2 regions of the Pseudonocardia xishanensis genome follow, and region 2 is predicted to be linked to the other one. Evidence: predicted binding sites of a transcription regulator. Region 2 holds the regulator's gene; the other holds the start of a gene.
The links. The regulator HspR, encoded in region 2, represses chaperone genes until heat shock. The targets are predictions, from matches to a motif close to ANNTTGAGTNNNNNNNACTCAANNT.
Positions count from the first base shown of each region.

Region 1: the regulator HspR is predicted to act here: its motif matches at 8,742-8,766, upstream of lon (endopeptidase La).

Region 1 is NZ_BAABGT010000004.1:96,539-106,948, forward strand. It holds gene ABD993_RS01570 (L,D-transpeptidase) at 1-985, opposite strand, end outside; gene ABD993_RS01575 (UDP-N-acetylmuramate dehydrogenase) at 1,110-2,120, opposite strand; gene ABD993_RS01580 (DUF2505 domain-containing protein) at 2,157-2,648, shown strand; gene ABD993_RS01585 (MFS transporter) at 2,627-3,793, opposite strand; gene purU (formyltetrahydrofolate deformylase) at 3,862-4,749, shown strand; gene ABD993_RS01595 (FAD-binding oxidoreductase) at 4,826-6,220, opposite strand; gene lon (endopeptidase La) at 6,376-8,670, opposite strand; partial or broken gene ABD993_RS37050 (hypothetical protein) at 8,827-9,564, shown strand; gene ABD993_RS01610 (GMC oxidoreductase) at 10,115-10,410, shown strand, end outside.
Region 2 is NZ_BAABGT010000024.1:53,097-63,506, forward strand. It holds gene ABD993_RS07645 (MDR family MFS transporter) at 1-809, shown strand, start outside; gene ABD993_RS07650 (hypothetical protein) at 925-1,203, shown strand; gene ABD993_RS07655 (heat shock protein transcriptional repressor HspR) at 1,240-1,689, opposite strand; gene ABD993_RS07660 (DnaJ C-terminal domain-containing protein) at 1,703-2,899, opposite strand; gene grpE (nucleotide exchange factor GrpE) at 2,911-3,615, opposite strand; gene dnaK (molecular chaperone DnaK) at 3,612-5,471, opposite strand; gene ABD993_RS07675 (hypothetical protein) at 5,737-6,174, opposite strand; gene ABD993_RS07680 (C40 family peptidase) at 6,264-7,277, opposite strand; gene ABD993_RS07685 (hypothetical protein) at 7,282-7,866, opposite strand; gene ABD993_RS07690 (hypothetical protein) at 7,856-9,805, opposite strand; gene ABD993_RS07695 (ATP-binding protein) at 9,820-10,410, opposite strand, start outside.

The DNA.
Region 1 (10,410 bases), on a different contig from region 2:
TCGACGAGCCCTGCGCCCCCGCCGACGCCGGGTTGGCGTGGATGAACTCGCCGTTGTTGCTCATCCGCACGGCCCACTTCTCCATGACGTCGTAGCCGTAGCGCTGGCTCGTCATGCGCTTGTCCGTGAACTTCTCGGTGACCACGTGGACGCCCGAGCGGGTGTTGCGCTCCGGGTCCGACGCCAGCCCGTAGCTCGCCGGATAGTCCGCGACCCGCTGCCCGTCCCGTTCGACGACCATGCGGAACGACTGCGCGTCCGCCTTGACGACCTGGGCGCGGCCGATCTCGAAGTCGCTGGTCACGTCCGCGGCGCCGTACTGCCCGCCGCCGTAGTCCACGCCGTAGAGCTTCGCCGCGACGGAGACCTTCGTGTACGCGGGCCAGTACTCCTTGGGCCGCCAGTGCACCCGGGATCCGCCGTTCTCGTCCGGCAGCCAGCCCCAGGCGCCCTCGACCGGCACCGACGTCCGGACGGTCAGCGCGCGCTCGACGGCCGCCCGGTCGTCCACATGGCCGTTGAACTGGACCTCGATGGGCGCCGCGATCCCGACGGTCCGCCCGTCCCCGATGTTCAGCACGCCGCGGACCACCTTCGACGGCGCCACGGTGGCGAACCCGCCCTGCAGCGGCACGGGCACGCCGTCCGCCCCGGTGGCGGTGCCGCTCCAGGTGTACTGCGCGGCGTATCCCAGCGGCTCGCTGCTGGTCCAGGCGGTGCGCTCGGCGTTCAGCTCGCCTGCGACCGCCTTGCCCGCGGCGTTCGTGAGCGCGACCTGGGTCAGTGTGCCGTCGCTCACCGTGACCGAGACGGGTGTCACGGGACTCACCGCGGCGGCGTTCGCGCCCGGCGTGTAAGTGACCTGAGCCGCCTTCGCGACGATCGCGGGCAGGCTCACCCCGCCGCGCCCCGCCGCCGTGGCCCCGGTGACCACTCCCACCGTCCCGACCGCGATCACGGCCAGGACCAGCAACAACCGCCTCATCGTCTCCCCCGGTGCGTGGGAACTCCCCGGGTGGACAGACGTCTGTTCAGTCCCCCGGGTTGCCTCCGCGCACGAGGTTACGCGTCACCACCGACAGCGACGGGCCGCCGCCACGATCGAGTGATCAGAGCGAACAGCCCACCAGCACCGGCTCCGGGTGCAGCGCGATCCCGAACCGGGCGGACACCCCGTCGCGCACCCGGCGGGCCAGGACCAGCAGGTCCTCGGTCCGCCCGTCGCCGCGGTTGGTCAGGGCCAGGACGTGGCGCGAGGACAGCGCGACCCGACCACCGGGGCCGGGGTGCCCGGGCGCGAACCCGGAGTGCTGGATCAGCCAGGCCGCGGGCAGCTTCACCCGGTCGCCCACGGGCCAGCGCGGCATGTCCGGGTCCGGCGCGGCGTCCACCACCGGGTTGGTGAAGAACGAGCCCGCGCTCCAGGTGTCGTGGTCGGCGTGGTCGAGCACCATGCCCTTGCCGCGGCGCAGCTCCAGGACGGCCTCGCGGACGTCCGCGCAGGGCGCCGTCGCCCCGGGGTCGACACCGAGGGTCCGCGCGAGCTCGGCGTACGCGATCGGCATGCTCGCCCCACCGCCGGGCAGCGCGAGCCGCACCCGCAGCACGACGGCGGTGTCCGTCCCCTTGAGCACGCTGGTCCGGTAGCCGAGGCCCAGCTCGGCGGCCTGCACCGTGCGGATCTGCCCGGTGGCGCGGTCGTAGAGGTCCACCGACTCCAGCAGCGCCGCGATCTCCACGCCGTACGCGCCGACGTTCTGCACCGGGGTCGCGCCGGTGCGCCCGGGGATCCCGGAGAGACACTCCAGCCCGCCGAGCCCGTCCGCGACGGTGGCGGCGACGACGTCGTCCCAGTTCTCGCCCGCCTCCACGGTGAGCAGCACGGACCCGTCCGGGCGACGGTCGGTCACGATCCCCGCCGACGCCACGCGGACCACGCTGCCCGGGAAGCCCTCGTCGGCGACGACGAGGTTCGATCCCCCGCCGAGCAGCAGGACCGGCTCCCCCGCGCCGTCGGCCTTGCGGACCTCCTCGACGACGGTCTCGGCGTCCGGCGCATCGACCAGGCGCGCGGCGGGCCCACCCAGTCGGAGGGTGGTCAGGTCGGCGAGGGTCTGCACGGGGCGTGAGGCTAGTCCCCGGGGTACTGTCCGCCCGTGTCCCGGTCGACCGAGTTCCGCGCCACCAGCACCCATCCCGTCGACGCCGTGTTCGCGGCCATGGTCGACCGGCAGATCCTCGCCGACCGGCTCGCCGTGATGGGCGGGCCCGGGGCGGGGATCCTCGAGTACGAGAAGGTGGGGGACGGCGCGAAGTACCGCGTCAAGCACGGCATCGACGCGCAGCACCTGCCGGGCGTGGTCAAGACCGTCGTCGGGAACGAGGGCATCCAGATCGAGCGGGACGAGACCTGGACGAGGGCCGGGGACGGCTACGACGGCACGGTCGGCGTGGCGCTGCCGGGGTTGCCTGCTCGCGCGTCCGGCGCCATGCGGCTCTCCCCCACGCCCGGGGGCAGTGAGCTGGTCGTGCGGGTGGAGGTCTCGGTGAACGTGCCGATCATCGGCGGCAAGATCGAGGAGACCGTCGGCAGGGAGATCGTGCGGCTGCTCGAGATGGAGACGGACTACACCCTCAGCCGGCTCTGACGGCGGGCGGCGAGCCAGAGCAGGAACCCGGCGGTCGGGAAGGCCGCGCCGACGATGCTCACGCCGAGCCACCCGTGGCTCGCGTACAGCGCGGAGGACAGTCCGCTGCCCAGCGCGCCGCCGAGGAAGTAGCTGGTCATGTAGGCCGTGTTCAGTCTGCTGCGCGCCCGCGGGTGCAGTGCGTAGATCGTGTTCTGGTTGCTGATGTGGCTGCCCTGCACGCCGAAGTCGAACAGCACCAGCCCGATCGCCAGCGCGACCAGGGACACCGCGCCGAGCCCGAGCGCGATCCAGGACAGCGCCACGAGGGCGAGGAACGCGCCGGTCGCCGGGAAGGCCTTGCCCTGGTCCGCTAGCCTGCCCGCGAACCGCGCCGCGAGCGCCCCCGCGACCCCGAACAGGGCGAACAGCCCGATCGCGCCCTGGGAGAGCGAGAACGGCGGCGCCGCGAGCAGGAACCCGACGCTCGTCCACAGTGCCCCGAAGGACGCGTAGCCGGACACCCCGACGGCCATCCGGAACCGCAGCACCGGCTCGTGCCGGATCAGGTGCAGGACCGACCGCAGCAGCGTCGGGTAGGCGAGGTCCGTCGCGGGCGCGAGCACCGGCAGCGTCCGCCACAGCGCCACCGCCGAGCCGGCCGTGAGCACCGCGCCCAGCACGAACACCCCGCGCCAGCCGACGAGCTCGGACACCAGCCCCGCCACCACGCGGGACACCAGGATGCCGATCAGCAGCCCGCTCATCACCGTGCTGACCACGCGGCCCTGCTCCCCCTCCGGCGCGATGGTGGCGGCGAAGGGGATGAGTATCTGGGCGGCGACCGTCGTCAGGCCGACGAACCCGGCCGCGGCCGCGAGCAGCGGCAGGCTCGGCGCGAGGGCCACCCCGACCAGGCCGAGCACGGTGACCGACAGCAGCAGCACCACCAGCCGCCGGCGTTCGAGCAGGTCGCCGAGGGGGACGAGGGTGGCGAGGCCCAGCGCATAGGACAGCTGGATCAACGTCAGGACCACCCCGATCGCGCTCGACGGGACCGCGAAGTGTGCGGCCAGCTCGGCCTCGAGGGGCTGCGCGTAGTAGTTGTTCGCGATGATCGCGCCGGTCGCGAACGTCATGGCGGCGACGGCAGGGGTGCGGCTCACCCGACCACCCTCCGCCCGGTGGGACCGTCCTGCATCACACGGGCCTGTGATCTGCGACGATCGTCGGCGTGGAACCCGGAGCCGACCGCCGCTACGTCATCACCTTCAGCTGTCCCGACCGCACGGGCATCGTCGCGCGCATCTCCGGGTTCCTCGCCGAGCTGGGCGGCTGGATCGTCGAGGCGGCCTACCACGCGAGCGACAACTGGTTCTTCACCCGACAGGCGGTGCGCGCGGACTCGGTGCCGTTCGGGGTCGACGAGCTGCGGGCCCGCTTCGCCGAGGTCGCCGAGGAGTTCGGTCCGGACGCGACCTGGCGGGTCACCGACACCGGCACGCCCAAGCACGCGGTGCTGCTCGTCACGACCGAGCCGCACTGCCTGCACGACCTGCTCGGTCGCATCGCCGCCGGGGAGCTGCCCGTCACCCTCGACGCGGTGATCGGCAACCACGACACGCTGGCGCCGCTGGTCCAGGCGCACGGGGTGCCGTTCCACCACGTTCCGTTCCCCGGGGCCGAGGACCCGAAGCGGGAGCAGGGCAAGGTCGCGAGCTTCGAGAAGGTGCGCCAGATCGTGGACGGCTTCGAGCCGGACGCGATCGTCCTCGCGCGGTTCATGCAGATCCTGCCCGCGCACCTGTGCGAGGAGTGGGCGGGCCGGGCGATCAACATCCACCACAGCTTCCTGCCCTCGTTCATGGGTGCCCGGCCGTACCACCAGGCACACCAGCGAGGCGTCAAGCTGATCGGCGCCACCTGCCACTACGCCACCGCGGACCTCGACGCGGGCCCGATCATCGAGCAGGACGTCATCCGGGTGGACCACGGCGACACCGTGGCGACCATGGTGCGGCGCGGGCGGGACATCGAGCGTCTCGTCCTGGCCAGGGGGCTGCGCTGGCACCTCGAGGACCGAGTACTGGTACACGGGAACAAGACGGTCGTCTTCCACTGACCGGCCCGTACGACTCCGACCCGCAGGAGCTGCCCTACCCGGACGACGCGTTCGACGTCACCTGCACCCGAGCAGGCTACGCAGGCTTGATGTTGGCGTTGCGGTGGAACACGTTGCCGGGGTCGTAGCGGCCCTTGATCTCCGCGAGCCGTGCGTGCTTGTCCCGGCCGTAGCTGGCCAGGACGCGTTCCGGTTCCGGCTCGGTCATGCCGTTGATGTAGGTCCCGATGCCGAGCGAGGCCGGGCGCAGACCCTCCCAGAGGCTCCTCGCCCAGGCACGTTCGGCGGGGAGCAGAGCGGGATCGGAGGAGATGCCGATGAGGAACACTGCGTAGTGGGGCTCGCGGGTCCCCCCGAACGCCGTCGCGTCCTCGGACGCCGCCGAGTAGGCGGCATCGAGGCGGTAGCTCAGCAACACGGACTCCGCGGAAGCCCGCCGCGGCATCTGCTCCAGGATCACCTCGATGGCCTCGTCGGTGAAGTCCGGCAGGCGACAGGACTTCTCGTAGAAGTACTTGCCCCAGCCGTTGGCGTCGTCGAACAGGGACTGCAGGGCGGTGTACGGCAGAGGCATGACCGCGTCGATCAGCGGCGGCAGGGCCTGCCTGATCCGGTTCGCGACGCTCTCGAACTCCTCGTCGGAGCCGAAGCCGACCAGGATCGCACCGACGGCGGGCATGCCGTGATGCTCGTCGGCCACGAACGGCACCGGAGGCACGGACAGGCCGGCGATCATGGCGTTGACCTCCGGCGGCAGATCGGCCACGACCTCCCGCAGCGCCCGCAAGGCAGGCATGCCCTGCTCGAGCGGCCACAGCAGCATCCCGAACTGCACCATGGGGCCGGCTTCGTGCAGCCGGAACTCGAACTCGGTGACCACACCGAAGTTGCCCCCGCCGCCGCGGATCGCCCAGAACAGGTCCGCGTTCTCGGACTCCGACAGCCGCAGGACGGACCCGTCCGCGACGACGATCTCGGCCGAGACCAGGTTGTCGATCGCCAGTCCCGCCTTGCGGGTCAGCCATCCCATGCCGCCGCCGAGCGTGAGACCGCCGACCCCCGTGTGCCCCACCAGCCCCGAAGGCACCGCCAGGCCGTACTCCTGCGTCGCGGCGTCCAGGTCCGCGAGGAGCGCTCCGCCCTGAACCCGGGCGCGGCGGGCGACCGGGTCGACCTCGACGGAGCGCATCCCGCTCAGGTCGACGACGAGACCGTCCTCGACGGACGAGAGGCCCGCCAAGTTGTGAGCGCCGCTGCGCACGGCGATCTCGAGACCGTTCCGCTGCGCGTACCGGACCGCGGTGACCACGTCGTCGACGCCCGCACAGCGCGCGACGACGGCGGGCCGGAGGTCGATGTCGGCGTTCAGGACCTTGCGGACCTCGTCGTAGTCCGCATCGTCCGGCGTGAACACGGGGCCGGTCATCACCCGGCGAAGGTCCTCGACGTCGCTCGGTGCCGTGCTGGTCATGACGGGCTCCTCCCGGTCGTCCGGACGACGAGGGTGCACCCGTTCGGGGGTGGGCGGCTGTACGCAGTTCCCGACCCCTCGGCCGACCGGCAGGGTCCGGTGCCGACGCGAACGGCGCCCCCACCCGGATCGGGTGGGGGCGCCGTGGCCGTGTGTCAGACGCGCTCGGAGACCGGCTCCAGAGCGATCTCCAGGACCTCGCTGACGTCGGCGACGGGGTGCACCCGCAGCTCACCGCGCACCGACTCCGGCAGGTCGTCCAGGTCGGGCTCGTTGCGCTTCGGGATGATCACGTCCGTCAGGCCCGCCCGGTGCGCGGCCAGCAGCTTCTGCTTGACCCCGCCGATCGGGAGCACCTTGCCCTGCAGCGTGACCTCACCGGTCATGCCGACCGACGACTTGACCGGGCGTCCGCTGGCGAGCGACGCGAGCGCCGTCGTCATCGTGACGCCTGCCGACGGGCCGTCCTTCGGGACCGCGCCCGCGGGGACGTGCACGTGCAGCTTCTTCGACGCCAGGTCGCCCGCCAGGCCCTTCGACCGCAGGTAGCTCAGCGCGATCGAGACGGACTCGGTCATCACCTCGCCGAGCTGACCGGTGATCATCAGGCCGGGGTCGCCGTCCATCGAGGTGGCCTCGATGAACAGGACGTCCCCGCCCGCGCCGGTCACGGCCAGGCCGGTCGCCACGCCCGGGACGGAGGTGCGCTCCGCCGACTCCGGGGTGAACTTCGGCCGGCCCAGGTACTTGACCAGGGTCTCGGCGTCGACGTGGATCGGCGCCTCCTCCCCCGAGTCGAGGCCGACGGCGACCTTGCGCAGGACCTTCGCCAGGCCCCGCTCCAGCTGCCGCACCCCCGCCTCGCGGGTGTACTCGGCGGCGATCATGCCGAGCGCGACCTCGGAGAACTCGACGTCCTCGGCCGCCAGTCCGGCGCGGTCGATCTGCCGCGGGAGCAGGTGGTCGCGGGCGATCGCGATCTTCTCGGCCTCCGTGTAGCCGTCGAGCGTCACGACCTCCATGCGGTCCAGCAGCGGGCCGGGGATGGTGTCGTAGGCGTTCGCGGTGGCGAGGAAGAGCACGTTGGACAGGTCCAGGTCCACCTCGATGTAGTGGTCGCGGAACGTGTGGTTCTGCGCCGGGTCGAGCACCTCGAGCAGGGCCGCGGACGGGTCGCCGCGGTAGTCGCTGCCGACCTTGTCGATCTCGTCCAGCAGCACGACGGGGTTCATCGAGCCCGCCTCGCGGATCGCGCGGACGATGCGGCCGGGCAGCGCGCCGACGTAGGTGCGCCGGTGCCCGCGGATCTCCGCCTCGTCGCGGACGCCACCGAGGGCGACGCGGACGAACTTGCGGCCGAGCGCGTGCGCCACGGACTCACCGAGCGACGTCTTGCCGACGCCGGGCGGGCCGACGAGCGCGAGCACCGCACCGGAGCCGCGGCCACCGATGGTGTCCAGCCCCTTGCGGGTGCGCCGCGACCGGACGGCCAGGAACTCGATCAGCCGCTCCTTGACGTCGTCCAGGCCCGCGTGGTCGGCATCCAGGATCCGCCGAGCCTCAACGAGATCGTCCTGATCGACCGTCGTCTCGGACCAGGGGATGTCCAGGATCGTGTCGAGCCAGGTCCGGATCCAGCCGGACTCGGGGCTCTGGTCGGACGCCCGCTCCAGCTTGCCGACCTCGGTCAGCGCGGCCTTGCGGACGTCCTCGGGGAGGTCCGCCGCCTCGACGCGCTGGCGGTAGTCCGCCTCGCCCTCGGGGTCGTCGTCTCCCAGCTCCTTGCGGATGGCGGCGAGCTGCTGGCGGAGCAGGAACTCGCGCTGCTGCTTCTCCATGCCCTCGCGGACGTCCCCGGCGATCTTCTCGGAGACCTCCTGCTCGGCGACGTGCGCCTTCGTCCACTCCAGCAGCAGCTCCAGCCGACGGGTCACGTCGGTCTCCGCGAGCAGCTGCGACTTGTGCTCGACGTCGAGCCACTGGTTCCAGCCCGCCGTGTCGGCGAGCTCGGACGGGTCCGTGATCTGCTGGACGCCGTCGATGATCTGCCAGGCGCCACGCTGCTGGAGGATCGAGACGACGAGCGCCTTGTACTCCTTGGCCAGCTCCTGGGTGCGGCCGGTGACGGGGGACTCCTCCACCGTCTCGGCCTCGACCCACAGGGCCGAACCGGGTCCGGTCACACCGGAACCGATGCGCGCCCGCGTCTCACCGCGGACGACGGCGGCCCGCTCCCCACTCGGGAGCCTGCCGATCTGTTCGAGGACCGCGACCACACCGATCGCGGCGTACTTGCCGTCGAGCCGGGGCACGACCAGCACCTTCTTGCCTTCTGCGGCATCGACCGCAGCCTGAACCTCCGGCGCGTCGAGCCGGACGGGAACCACCATGCCGGGCAGCACCACCGAGTCGGTCAGCGGAAGCACCGGCAGCTTCAGCGTCTGTGTCATGTCCCGACCAACGCTTACAGCGCAAGGCTCATTCCAGCGCTCAAGTAATTCCTCCCGGAGCGAACACCGGAACCTTGAGTCGAGGATACTCAGGTCACCCCGCCCGAGGACGAGTCGGTGCTCGACGTCCTCGCCGCGGACGGCCGCGCCGGCCTGGTGGAGATCGCCGCCGCGACCGGCCTCACGCCCGGACGCGCGGCCCGCCGCCTGGAGATGCTGATCGACCGCCGCGTGGTCCACATCGATGTCGAGATCGCCGCGGCCGCGCTGGGCTACCACGCTCGGGCGAACCTCCTGCTGCGTGTGCACCCGGCGGAGCTCACGAGCGCAGGCCGTGCGCTCGCCCGGCAGCCCGAGGTCGCTTTCGCGGCCGCCGTGTCCGGGCCGGAGCTCCGGCACGTCAAGCAGGCGGGGACGCTGCTGTCCGGGGACCGGCTCAGTACCGGGTGGCCCCGGACTCCCGGGTATCACCGGACGGGCGGAGCGCTCTCCTCGTGCATGGGAGTGATCCGCCTCGTCACCGAGGACCTCGCACCGGACCGGCTCGTCGTGCTGCGCTGGGCCCCGCAGTGGCAGCTGGACCGCGGCGGCGACTACACCGACGGTGCCTGGACCTTCGAGATCGACGAGGCGCAGTTCCCGGCGGGCATCGCCTTCCGGTTCGTGCTCACCCCGGGCAGGCTGGGGCCGGTCACCCGGCTCACCCGGGCCGAGCTCGCGGCCGGGGCGGACTTCACCGACGTCGCGTTCGCCGAGCCCGAGGGCCTCACCGTCGAGACCGGTTCGGTGGCGCAGCGCTTCTTCCCGCGCAACACCGACCCCGACCACGAGTACGACGTCGTGGTCGTCGGATCCGGGATGGGCGGCGGCCTGCTGGCGTCCCGGCTGGCCAGGGCCGGGCAGGACGTCCTGGTCCTGGAGGCCGGTTCGTACCTGTTCCCCACCCACGTCGGCAACCTCGCCCGGCAGCTGCGGATCGGCGCCTTCGCCAAGCACGTGTGGTCGTTGTGGGACGAGTTCAAGGTGCGCAGCTACGAGACGGACTCACCCGCCGTCGACGCCGGGCACGCGTTCGCCCTCGGCGGCCGGTCGCTGTTCTGGGGCGGGCTGGTGCCGCGGATGGCGCCGTGGGAGTTCGCGGGCTGGCCCGCGGTCGTGCGGGACTCGCTGGAACAGGGCGGGTACGCGGCCGCCGAGCGGGCGCTCAACGTCGTCGCGCCGGAGCGGGACGCCTTCCAGGAGAAGGCCCGCGCCGCGGTCGAGGCGCTGGTGCCGGGGTTCGTCGCCGAGCACGCGCCCGTGGCCGTGCAGTACCGCGGGGCGAGCGCACTCGGCGTCCCCGCGGGGTACTTCTCGACGGCCGACCTCCTGCTCGAGGACCGGCTGCTCGCGGTCTCCGCCGACGCGCTGGACCGGCAAGCCCCAGGTCAACCTGCACCACGCCGTGCAGCGTGTCGAGCCCGGCCTGGTGCACAGCTGGGACCTGCTCGCGGGCAGGCCGCGCACCTACCGCGGGCGGAGGACCGTGCTGGCCGCGGGCACGATCGAGTCCGCGAAGATCGCCCTGCTCTCCGGCCTGCCGAACCCGCTCATCGGCCGCGGGATCACCGACCACACGATCCGCTTCCGGCACTTCGCGCTGCCACCGGGCTCGCTCGGCATCGGGCCGGGCGAGTCCGCGAAGATCGCCCTGCGGCACCCGGCCGCGGCGCCCGGCGCGCACGGGTTCCTGATGGTCGT
Region 2 (10,410 bases):
TCGCCGTGAGCGGGCAGGTCGGGACGGTCGTCGGGCCGCTGGTGGGCACCGCGCTCCTGCTCGTCGACTTCCGGCTGGCGTGCCTGACCGCCGCAGGCGTGTTCGTGCTGATCCTGCTCGGGCACCTGGTCTGGCTGCCGCGGCGGCCGGGCGCGCACGCCGGGGAACCGGTCCTCGCGGGCTGGCGGGAGGTGATGGCCAACCGCCGGTTCCTCGCCTTCGCGGCGGGCTACTCGGCCTCCCTCCTCTGCTACAACCAGCTCTACCTGGCGCTGCCCGCCGAGCTCTCCCGGGTCGGGTCGCCGGGGGCCCTGGGCTGGCTCTTCGTGGTCGCCTCGGTACTGGTGATCGCGGGCCAGCTGCCGGTGACGCGCTGGGCGCGGCGGTCCGGCGGAGGCGGAGCGGACCATGCGCGCGGCGTCCGTGCGCTCGTCCTCGGCTTCTGTCTGATGGCGCTGGGGTTCGCGGTGGTGGCGGCGGCGCTGCCCGCGGCGGCGCTCTGGCCGTCCGTCGCGTTCGTGGTCCTGCTCACCGCGGGCCAGATGCTGGCGGTCCCGATCGCCCAGGACCTCGTCCCGCGGCTGGCCGGGGAGCGGCGGCTCGGCGCCTACTTCGGGGTGGTCGCCTCGGCGGGCGGGGTGGCGGTGCTGGTGGGCAGCACGGTGGTGGGAGCGCTGCTGGATCCCGCAGTCGCCCCGCCGGTGGTGGCATGGTCGGTGCTCGCCGCCGTGCCCCTGCTCGGTGCCGCGGTGATCGGCCTGCAGGCGCGACGCACCGCGGCCCGACCCGGCGGCCAGGGTCCGGCGTGACGGTCCGGTGGCGCGGCGCAGGTCCGGCGCACGACCGACGGCGCAGATCCGACGGCGCGGGCCGGCGGCACGGTCCGTCGGGCGCGGCACGGTGTCGCGGCGGTAGCGTCGGTCCATGGCCGAGAACGTCGTCGTGATCACCGGGACCGAGCCCGCCGCCGCACTGGCAGCGCTGTCCGCTCTGGACTCGGTGCAGGTGCGGGCCGCGGCGGTGGTGCACCGCTTCGCGGATGGCGAGCTGAGCCTCGACCACGAGACCGGGGACGCGCTGTCGTTCACCGAGAAGCACCCGCGGCTCGGCGCGCTCGTCACGCTCCTGCTCGGGCCGATCGACACCCTGCTGTTCGGCAACCAGCTCGTGTCGCTCTACGGCGCCGCCGCGCAGCAGGCCTGAACGCGCGAACGGCACCCTCTCGGGTGCCGTTCGAGGTCACTTCTCGGGTTTGCGCCGGGGTTGGCGCGGCTGCCAGACCACGACCTGGGCGCCCCGGTCCACCGGGACCAGGTCGCCGCGGCGGTAGCCGCCCTGCATCATCGCCTGCTCGGTCGCCGCGTGGGCGGCGGCGAGCTCCTCGTGCAGCTGGGCCACCCGTTCCTTCAGGTCGTCCACCAGCTGCTCGAGCTCGATGATCCGCTTCACCCCGGCGAGGTTCACGCCCTCCTCCTGGGAGAGCCGCTGCACCTCGCGGAGCAGCGCGATGTCCCGCGCCGAGTAGCGCCTGCCGCCGCCGGGCGACCGGCCGGGGCTCACCAGCCCCAGCCGGTCGTAGCTGCGCAGCGTCTGGGCGTGCAGCCCGGAGAGCTCGGCGGCGATGGAGATGACGAAGACAGGGGTGTCCTGGCTCGCTCCCGGGGGGAGCGGGCCCGTCCCGTCGGTCATCGTGCACCTCCTCCTATCGCGCGAGCAGGTCGGCCCGCGGATCGAAGGACTTCGTCGCGTCCGAGTACGCCTGCAGCGCCTCGGTCGCGGCGTCGTCCAGCCGCTGCGGCACGGCCACCTCGACGGTGACGAGGAGGTCGCCCGCACCCTTCTTCGCCTGCACCCCGCGCCCGCGGACCCGGAAGGTCCGGCCGCTCGCGGTCCCCGCGGGGATCTTGAGCGACACCGTCGAGTCGAGCGTGGGCACCGTCAGCGTCGCACCGGAGACGAGCTCGGGGAAGGTCACGGGAACCTTCAGCGTGAGATCGTTGCCGTTCTTGGCCGATCGGCCGAACAGCCGGTGCGGTGTCACCTTCAGCTTGACGTACAGGTCACCGGCCGGGCCGCCGAAGCGCCCCGGGCCACCCTTGCCCGCCAGCCGGATGCGCTGGCCGTCCTCCACGCCCGCGGGGATGCGGACGGTCAGCGGCCGCGCCTTGGTGCTGACGCCGTCCCCGTGGCACTCGGGGCACGGGTCGTCGACCACGGACCCGGTGCCGCGGCACTCGCGGCAGGGCTCCGACATCGCGAACGCGCCCTCGGAGCGGTTCACGAACCCGGACCCGCCGCACACCCGGCAGGTGTGCGAGCCGGTGCCGGGGCGCGCCCCGCTGCCGTGGCAGGTGTCGCAGGTCCCGGGCGAGGTCACGGTCAGCGTCATGGTGGCGCCGCGGACCGCGTCCTCGAACGGGATGGTCAACGAGCTCTCGACGTCCGAGCCCTGCTGGGCCCGCTGCATGCCGGGGGCGGGCCCGGCGCCGCCCCGGTTGCCGAACAGGCCGCCGAAGAGGTCGCCGAGGCCACCGGCCCCGCCGCCGCCCCCGCGGCCCGCCTGCCCGAACAGGTCGTTCAGGTCGAAGCCCTGGGCGCCGCCCTGGGAGAACCCACCCGGGAAGCCCTGCCCGCCGCCGAAGCCGCCCGGCATCCCGCCGCCCGCGAAGAGCGCGCGGGTCTCGTCGTACTCCTTGCGCTTCGCGGCGTCGCCGAGCACGCCGTAGGCCTCGGAGACGGCCTTGAACCGGGCCTCCGCCTTGGCGTCCCCCGGGTTGGCGTCCGGGTGCAGCTCGCGGGCGAGCTTCCGGTACGCCTTCTTGATCTCCGAGTCCGACGCCGTGGACGAGACGCCCAGCTCACGGTAGAAGTCCTTCTCGATCCAGTCCCGCTGGGTCATCCCGCCTCCTCTCAGTCCTCAGTAGTCGGTGCGGCCGGTGCGTCGGCCTCGGTCTCCGGCGCGGTGTCCGGCCGGTCCGCCACCGTGACCATCGCCGGGCGGAGCACCCGGTCGGCGATCCGGTAACCCTGGCGCAGCACCGCGGTGAGCACGGTGACCGTGGGGCCGGGGGCCTCGGCGGGCTCGTGCTGCACGGCCTCGTGCACGGCCGGCTCGAACAGCTCGCCCTCCACGGCGAAGGACTCGAGACCGAGCCCCCGCGCCACGTTGACGATCTTGTCCGCGACCGACTTGAACGGGCCGGTCAGGTCGCCGTGCTGCTCCGCGCGGGCGATGTCGTCCAACACGGTGAGCAGGTCGGACACGAAGGAGACCTTCGCCCCGATCAGCACGGCCTCCCGGTCCCGGTCCACCCGGCGTCGGTAGTTCGCGTACTCGGCGTTGACCCGCTGGAGGTCGTTCGTGCGCTCCTCGAGCTGCTTCTCGAGGTCCGCGATGCGCGGGTCCTCCAGCTCGATCTCCGGCTCGGCCTCCGGTGTGGGCGGAGCCCCGGGCGGGGCGGTGGCGCCCTGGAAGGCGCCACCCGCCCCGGTGTTCCCGGGGGTCCGGACCTCCCCCGTCAGGGGGTCGATCCGGCGCCGGTCCGTGAAGCGGACCGGCTCCTCCTGCTCCCCCTCCGGGCCCGGCCTGCGGTCGGATCCGTAGGGAGTGCTCACTTGTCCTTCTTCTCCTCGTCGTCGACGATCTCGGCGTCCACCACGTCGTCGTCCGCCTTCTGGCCGTCGTCCGGGGTGGGTCCGGCGTCACCGGCGGGGGCACCCTCGGCGCCCGGCTGCTGGTAGAGCGCCTGGCCGAGCTTCTGCGACTCGGTGGCGAGCTTCTCCATCGAGGACTTGACGGCCTCGGCGTCGGTGCCCTTCAGGGCCTCCTTCACCTCGTCCAGCCCGGAGGTCACGGAGTCCTTGACGTCCGCCGGGACCTTCTCCTCGTTGTCCTTGAGGAACTTCTCGGTCTGGTAGACCAGCGTCTCGGCCTGGTTGCGGACCTCGGCCTCCTCACGACGCTTGGCGTCCTCGGCGGCGTGCGCCTCGGCCTCGGCCATCATGCGGTCGATCTCGTCCTTGCTCAGGGCCGAGCCGCCGGTGATCGTCATGTCCTGGCTCTTGCCGGTGCCCTTGTCGATCGCGGTGACCTTCACGATGCCGTTGGCGTCGATGTCGAAGGAGACCTCGATCTGCGGCACGCCCCGGGGGGCGGGCGGCAGGCCGGTCAGCTCGAACATGCCGAGCTTCTTGTTGTAGGCCGCGATCTCGCGCTCGCCCTGGAAGACCTGGATCTGCACGGACGGCTGGTTGTCGTCCGCCGTCGTGAAGATCTCGCTCTTCTTGGTGGGGATGGTGGTGTTGCGCTCGATGAGCTTGGTCATCACGCCGCCCTTGGTCTCGATGCCGAGGGACAGCGGGGTGACGTCCAGCAGGAGGACGTCCTTGACCTCACCGCGCAGCACACCGGCCTGCAGGGTGGCGCCGACGGCCACGACCTCGTCCGGGTTGACTCCCTTGTTGGGCTCCTTGCCGCCGGTCAGCTCCTTGACGAGCTCGGTGACGGCGGGCATGCGGGTGGAGCCGCCGACCAGCACCACGTGGTCGATGTCGCCGACGGAGATGCCTGCGTCCTTGACCACCTGGTTGAACGGTGCACGGGTGCGGTCCAGCAGGTCCTGGGTGATGCGCTGGAACTCGGCGCGCGACAGGGTCTCGTCCAGGAACAGCGGGTTCTTGTCCGAGTCGACCGTGATGTAGGGCAGGTTGATGGTGGCGTTGTTCGAGCTGGAGAGCTCGATCTTCGCCTTCTCGGCCGCCTCACGCAGACGCTGCCCGGCCATCTTGTCCTTGGTCAGGTCGATGCCCTGGCTGCTCTTGAACTTGTCGACGAGCCAGGTGACGATCCGCTCGTCCCAGTCGTCACCACCGAGGTGGTTGTCGCCGTTGGTGGCCTTGACCTCCACGACGCCGTCGCCGATCTCCAGCAGGGACACGTCGAACGTGCCGCCGCCGAGGTCGAAGACGAGGATCGTCTGCTCGGTCTCGCCCTTGTCCAGGCCGTAGGCCAGCGCCGCCGCGGTGGGCTCGTTCACGATGCGCAGGACGTTGAGGCCCGCGATCTGACCGGCCTCCTTGGTGGCCTGGCGCTGCGCGTCCTCGAAGTACGCGGGGACCGTGATCACCGCGTCGGTGATCTCCTCACCGAGGTAGGACTCGGCGTCCCTCTTGAGCTTCTGCAGCACGCGCGCGGAGATCTCCTGCGTGCTGTAGGTCTTGCCGTCGATGTCCGGGGTCTTCCAGTCGCTGCCGATGTGGCGCTTGACCGAGCGGAAGGTCCGGTCCGAGTTGGTGACGGCCTGGTTCTTCGCGGACTGGCCTACGAGGACCTCGCCGTTGCGTGCGAACGCCACGACGGAGGGGGTGGTGCGCGCGCCCTCCGAGTTGGCGATGACCGTCGGCTCCCCGCCCTCGAGGACGGCGACGACGGAGTTGGTGGTCCCGAGGTCGATGCCGACCGCACGAGCCATGGTTGGTGCCTCCGAAATTCGTGGTGACCGCTCGGTTGAGCGGAACGGGCTCAAGTCTTGCGGTCCAGCCTCGGCCCGTCAACTCGGCCTTGAGCCTGACTCGCTCAACTCTCTGCCCGGTCCAACGGGCGGGCTCCGAAGGTTGTTCCCGCCCGACTCAACTTTCTCCGGCGGCGGTCCACGACCGCACGTGTCGTGCCGTGAGCGCGGTCGATCGCGTGATATCGCGCTGTCTCGATCCAGCGCTAGAGACCCGGATACGGCCCTACAGCGGAGGGGCGGGGCGCGGGGGTGGGACGTCCTCGCCGGGAACCGGCAGCGGATCGACGACGGGGGCGAGCACCCGTTCGGCCTCCCCGGCCACCGCGCCGTCCGCCCTGCGGTACTCGAGGCCGCCCTCGGCGTTCAGGTCCGCGACGTACCCCGCGGCGGCGAGCTGCTGTTCGTCCAGGTCCTGCACCAGCTCCCAGCGCGAGGGCACGACGCGGTAGTCCGGCCAGTCGAGGTGGCCGTAGGCGTCGTGCAGGTCGGCGAGCAGGCCCGCGAAGACCTGCTGCCAGCGCAGCGGCATCGCCTCGGCCAGCGACCGCGGCACCACCAGGTACTCCGGGCCCGCGCCCGGGGCGGGGCGGTCGAGGTAGTCCGCCAGCGGGGTGGTGGAGCGGGGCCTCGGTGCGGGGGCGGGCACGGGCGGGCGGGACACGGCGGGACCTCGATCTCGGGCGGGGCTGTCTGGGGGCGGGGAGGTTCGGGCGGGGAGGCTTCGGGCGGGGCTGTCTCGGGCGGGGCGTCTCACGCGGCGTTGGCGGGGGTACCCGGGCGGGTGGCCAGCGGCACCAGCTCGTCGTAGTCCCAATTTACCGGCTGCACCCGCACGTTCTGCCCGCTGTAGGGCGCCTCGACCATCTGGTCGTTGCCCAGGTAGAGGAAGACGTGGTGGATGGTGCGGGGGTCGGTGCGGTCGTAGGCGTAGAACATCAGGTCGCCGGGCTGCGACTGGCGCACCGGCAGGTGTCCGCCCGCGTTGTACTGGTCCCGCGAGACCCGCGGCAGCTGCACCCCGGCCGCCTCGAAGGCACGCAGCATCAGCCCCGAACAGTCGTAGGTGTTCGGCCCGGTCGCGCCCCAGACGTACGGCTTGCCGACCTCGCCGAGCGCGAACTCGATCGCCGCCCGCGCCACCCCCTCCGGCAGCGACGCGGCGCCCGGGCCGCAGCCCGCCGGGTCCGCGACCCCGCCGACCTGCCCCACCAGGGACGCGGCCAGGTTCTCCCATTTCGCGTAGGCGTTCGGGAACGCGGAGCGCTGGACGGTCTGCGCGGCCACCGTGACGGGCTGCTGCTCCCAGCCCGGGACCTGCAGCAGCCGCTCGTAGAACGTCCGCGAGCTGTACACCGGGTCGGTGACCTGGGCGGGTGATCCCCAGCCCTGCGACGGCCGCTGCTGGAAGAGCCCCAGCGAGTCCCGGTCGCCGTAGTCGATGTTGCGCAGGGTGGACTCCTGCATCGCCGTGGCCAGCGCCACCAGCCACGCCCGCGGCGGGGTGTTCATCTCCCGCCCGACGCCGATGATCACCGAGGCGTTCTGCTTCTGCTCGTCGCTCAGCGTCTCGATCGTCGCACCCGCGGGCTGCCCGGCCGTCGCGCGGCCGACCGCGCCGATGCCGGCGTCGCAGGCCGACATCGTGGGGCCCTGCTGCGTGGTCGTCGGCGCGAACGCCAGGAAGCCGAGCGCCAGGAACACCACCAGCGCCACGCCGATCGCGACGAAGGGCAGCAGGAGGCGCAGCGGCCGGAGCAGGCGCACGGCGTCAGGCCTGGTCGTAGCCGGCGACCCGCCAGCCCGCCTCGGTCTCGACGACGGTGATCGCCAGCGTGACGGCGTCCGTGGGCACCTCGACCGAGATCGACCGCGGCGACACCTCGGTGGGCCGGGCGGGGCCGGTCACGCGGGAGGCGGGGATGTTGGCCGGGTCCACACCGCTCAGGGTGCCGACGTACTCGGCGGTCGTGAAGGGAGTGAGACCGGCGACCCACGTCTGGGTCGTGGTGCCCGCGGGATGGTTCGCCCAGGCCGCGGCCCAGTTCTGCGCGACCTGCACCGCGGCGGGCGGGGCGGCGGACAACGGCAGCGTCGTCGGCGTCAGCGGGGCGACCGGCGGCAACGCGGTGGGGGCGAGCGAGGAGGGGGAGCGTGCGCTCGTCGTCGGGACGGTGCGGCCGCCGGGGGCCGCCACCTGGTCTGCGGACTCCCTGCCGCTCAGCAGCAGGCTGACCAGCAGGGCCAGCGCCGCCACCACGACCGCCGTCACCGCCAGCCGGAGCGGGCTGCGCAACGGCCACGACCACAGGGCCCGGTAGGCGGCCGCGCGCCCGCGCGGGGACCTAATCGGCACGGCCGGACCTCGCGGGGCGGTAGAGCCGGTAGACCGTGGTGCCGTCGACGAGCTCGGGATCCACCGGCCTGACCTCGGCGGACCGGAGCGCGGGCGAGTCCGGGCGGCGGTAGATCACGCGCTCGTCGATCTCCCCGGGGTCGGTGCGGGCCGGGTAGCCGCCGGTGCTCGCGGGCAGGCGCGGGTTCCCGGCCGGGAGCGCCGCCCGGCGTGCCACGGGGATCGAGGCCGTCTCGGGGTGCCTGCGGGGGGTGCGCGCACCCGGACCGGCCTGGGTGACGGTCGCCTGGACGGGCGGCCCGTTGTACCCCGCCTCCGGCCGGACGGCGTCCGCGTCGCCTCCCGCACCGGTGGCCCGCCGCTCGTCCCACCAGCGGCCCTGCCGGGGCTCCGGGTCGGCGCCGCGCATCCGCTGCCAGACCCGCGACATCGGCCCGCCGCTGATCCCGGGCACGATCCCGCCGAACTGGTCGCGGGTCAGCGAGACCATCGACACGAGCCTGCGGAAGGGCCGGGCGACGGCCCACAGCACCACCGTGACCACGCCCGTGACCAGCAGCGCGAGCCAGAGGTCGATGCCGGAACCGGGCCGGAACAGCGAGACCACCAGCAGGGCGTGCAGCCCCGCCAGCGCGCCCACGATCACCGTGTTGACGATCGCCGCGCCCGCCACCCGCAGCAGCGCGGGCAGCACGTCCGGCTTCAGCACGGCGATCACCGCGATCACCGGCGCGGTCATCACCATGAGCCGCAGCAGCAGCATGGCGACCAGCACGAGCACCTTCGACAGCAGCTGGAACAACGCGATGCACACCGCCTGCACCAGCGACAGCACGCCGACCCCGACGCGGCTGCCGGACTCGCCCTGGAAGTAGCTGTACCGGTCCCCGAGCTGCCCGGCGATGGCCTCGAAGTCCGCCTTCTTCTGCTCGGCGAGCTGCGGGGTGTCCTGGCCGGTGGCGACCTCGTCGATCGTGAAGGTCGACGCGCGCAGCAGCGGTCTGCCCTGGTCCGTGGCCTGCGGGACGTCCGGCGAGCCGAAGTTGCCGCGCAGCCAGTTCTGGTAGACGACCTGGTCCACGAGCACCGTGGGCAGGGTGTCCCGGTCGCCGAGGCCCACCTGGGCGAGGAAGCCCTCCTGCATCTGCGTGACGCCGTCGAGCAGCAGGGAGTCCGCGGCGCGCGCCCAGTTGACCGGGGCGAGGTAGGCCGCGGCCGCCAGCACGAGCGCGCCGATGGCCATCGCGCCGCGCTGGGTCTGCCGGGCGAGGTCTCCGCGCATGGCCATGAGCAGCAGCACGACGGCGAGGATCGCCAGCGCGACGCCGATCCATACCAGGAACACCGACTGGTACATGGCCTGCGTGGCCGAGGTGATGACGGCGTCGAGCGGGTCCAGCAGCGCGCCGCCGTCCGCGATCAGGTAGTGCGCCCAGTTCACCCCGCCGACGGCGAACTTGGCCACGTTGAAGGTCTGGTTGCCCAGCCAGGTGTCGGTCGTCGTGGCCGGGTTGAGCACGCCGCCCGCGCAGCCGAGGTCGTAGTTGTGCCAGGTCATGCCCGCGTAGCCGACCTCGCGGTACACGCTGCCCGGCTCGCCGCCGTCGGTCCGCGGCGGGTCGATGGACCCGACCAGCCCCGTCCCCGGCCGGTCCGGCTCGGGCGCCTGCGTGCAGTCGAACGGCTGCGCGACGGCGGGCGAGCCGATCAGCGAGGCGCCGGCCACGATGGCGAGCACGAGCACGAGGGAGGCCGCCCGCGGCCGCCGCGAGGCCGCCGAGAGGAACCTCGGCACTGTTCGATCATGGCCCGGACGACACCGTGGTTCCTCTCGGCCGGGGAGGAAGGGGGCCGGGCGGGGGCGCAGGCCGCGGACCAGGGCCGCGACGATCACGAGCAGCACGGCCAGCAGCCCCAGGGCACCGACCGGGCTGCTCACCGGATCCGCGGGGGTCACCGCCCGCCCTCGCCGGAGGGGGCGGAGGGGGCGGAGGGGGCGCGGTGGCCCGCGGCGCCGTTCCCGCCGTGTCCGTTCGCCGCGTGGTCCTCCAGGTCGCCGGGCTCGATCAGGCCGGACTCCCTGCCGATGGTCGGCTCCGCGAGCTCCGCCTCCTCGTCCAGGTCCGCCCAGCCCTCCTCCAGGTCGTCCAGCAGCTCGAGCTGCTCGTCCGCCGCGGCCTCGCGCTCCGGGTCCACCACGCGCAGGCCGTTGCCCCAGGACGCCTCGCCCGGCCCGACCCGCGTCGCGGCGCCGCTGCGCACGTCCGCGGCGGTGAGGTCGGGCAGATGGGAGGGGTCGGTGTCGTCGTCCAGATCGATTCCGCCCGCGGGCACCACGACCTGCCGCGCCCCGACCGGCCGCGGCTCGTCCGGCGCCCGGCCCGCGTCCCCGCTGGGCAGCGGCACGCCGCGCACGGCGACCCGGTTCGCGTCCGGGTTGGTGTCCAGCGCCTCCCGGACGTGGTCCAGGTGCGGCGCCTCCAGGTCGATCCGGATCTTCTCGACACCGCCGTGCCCGTCCGCGAAGACGAACTGGCGGGGGGT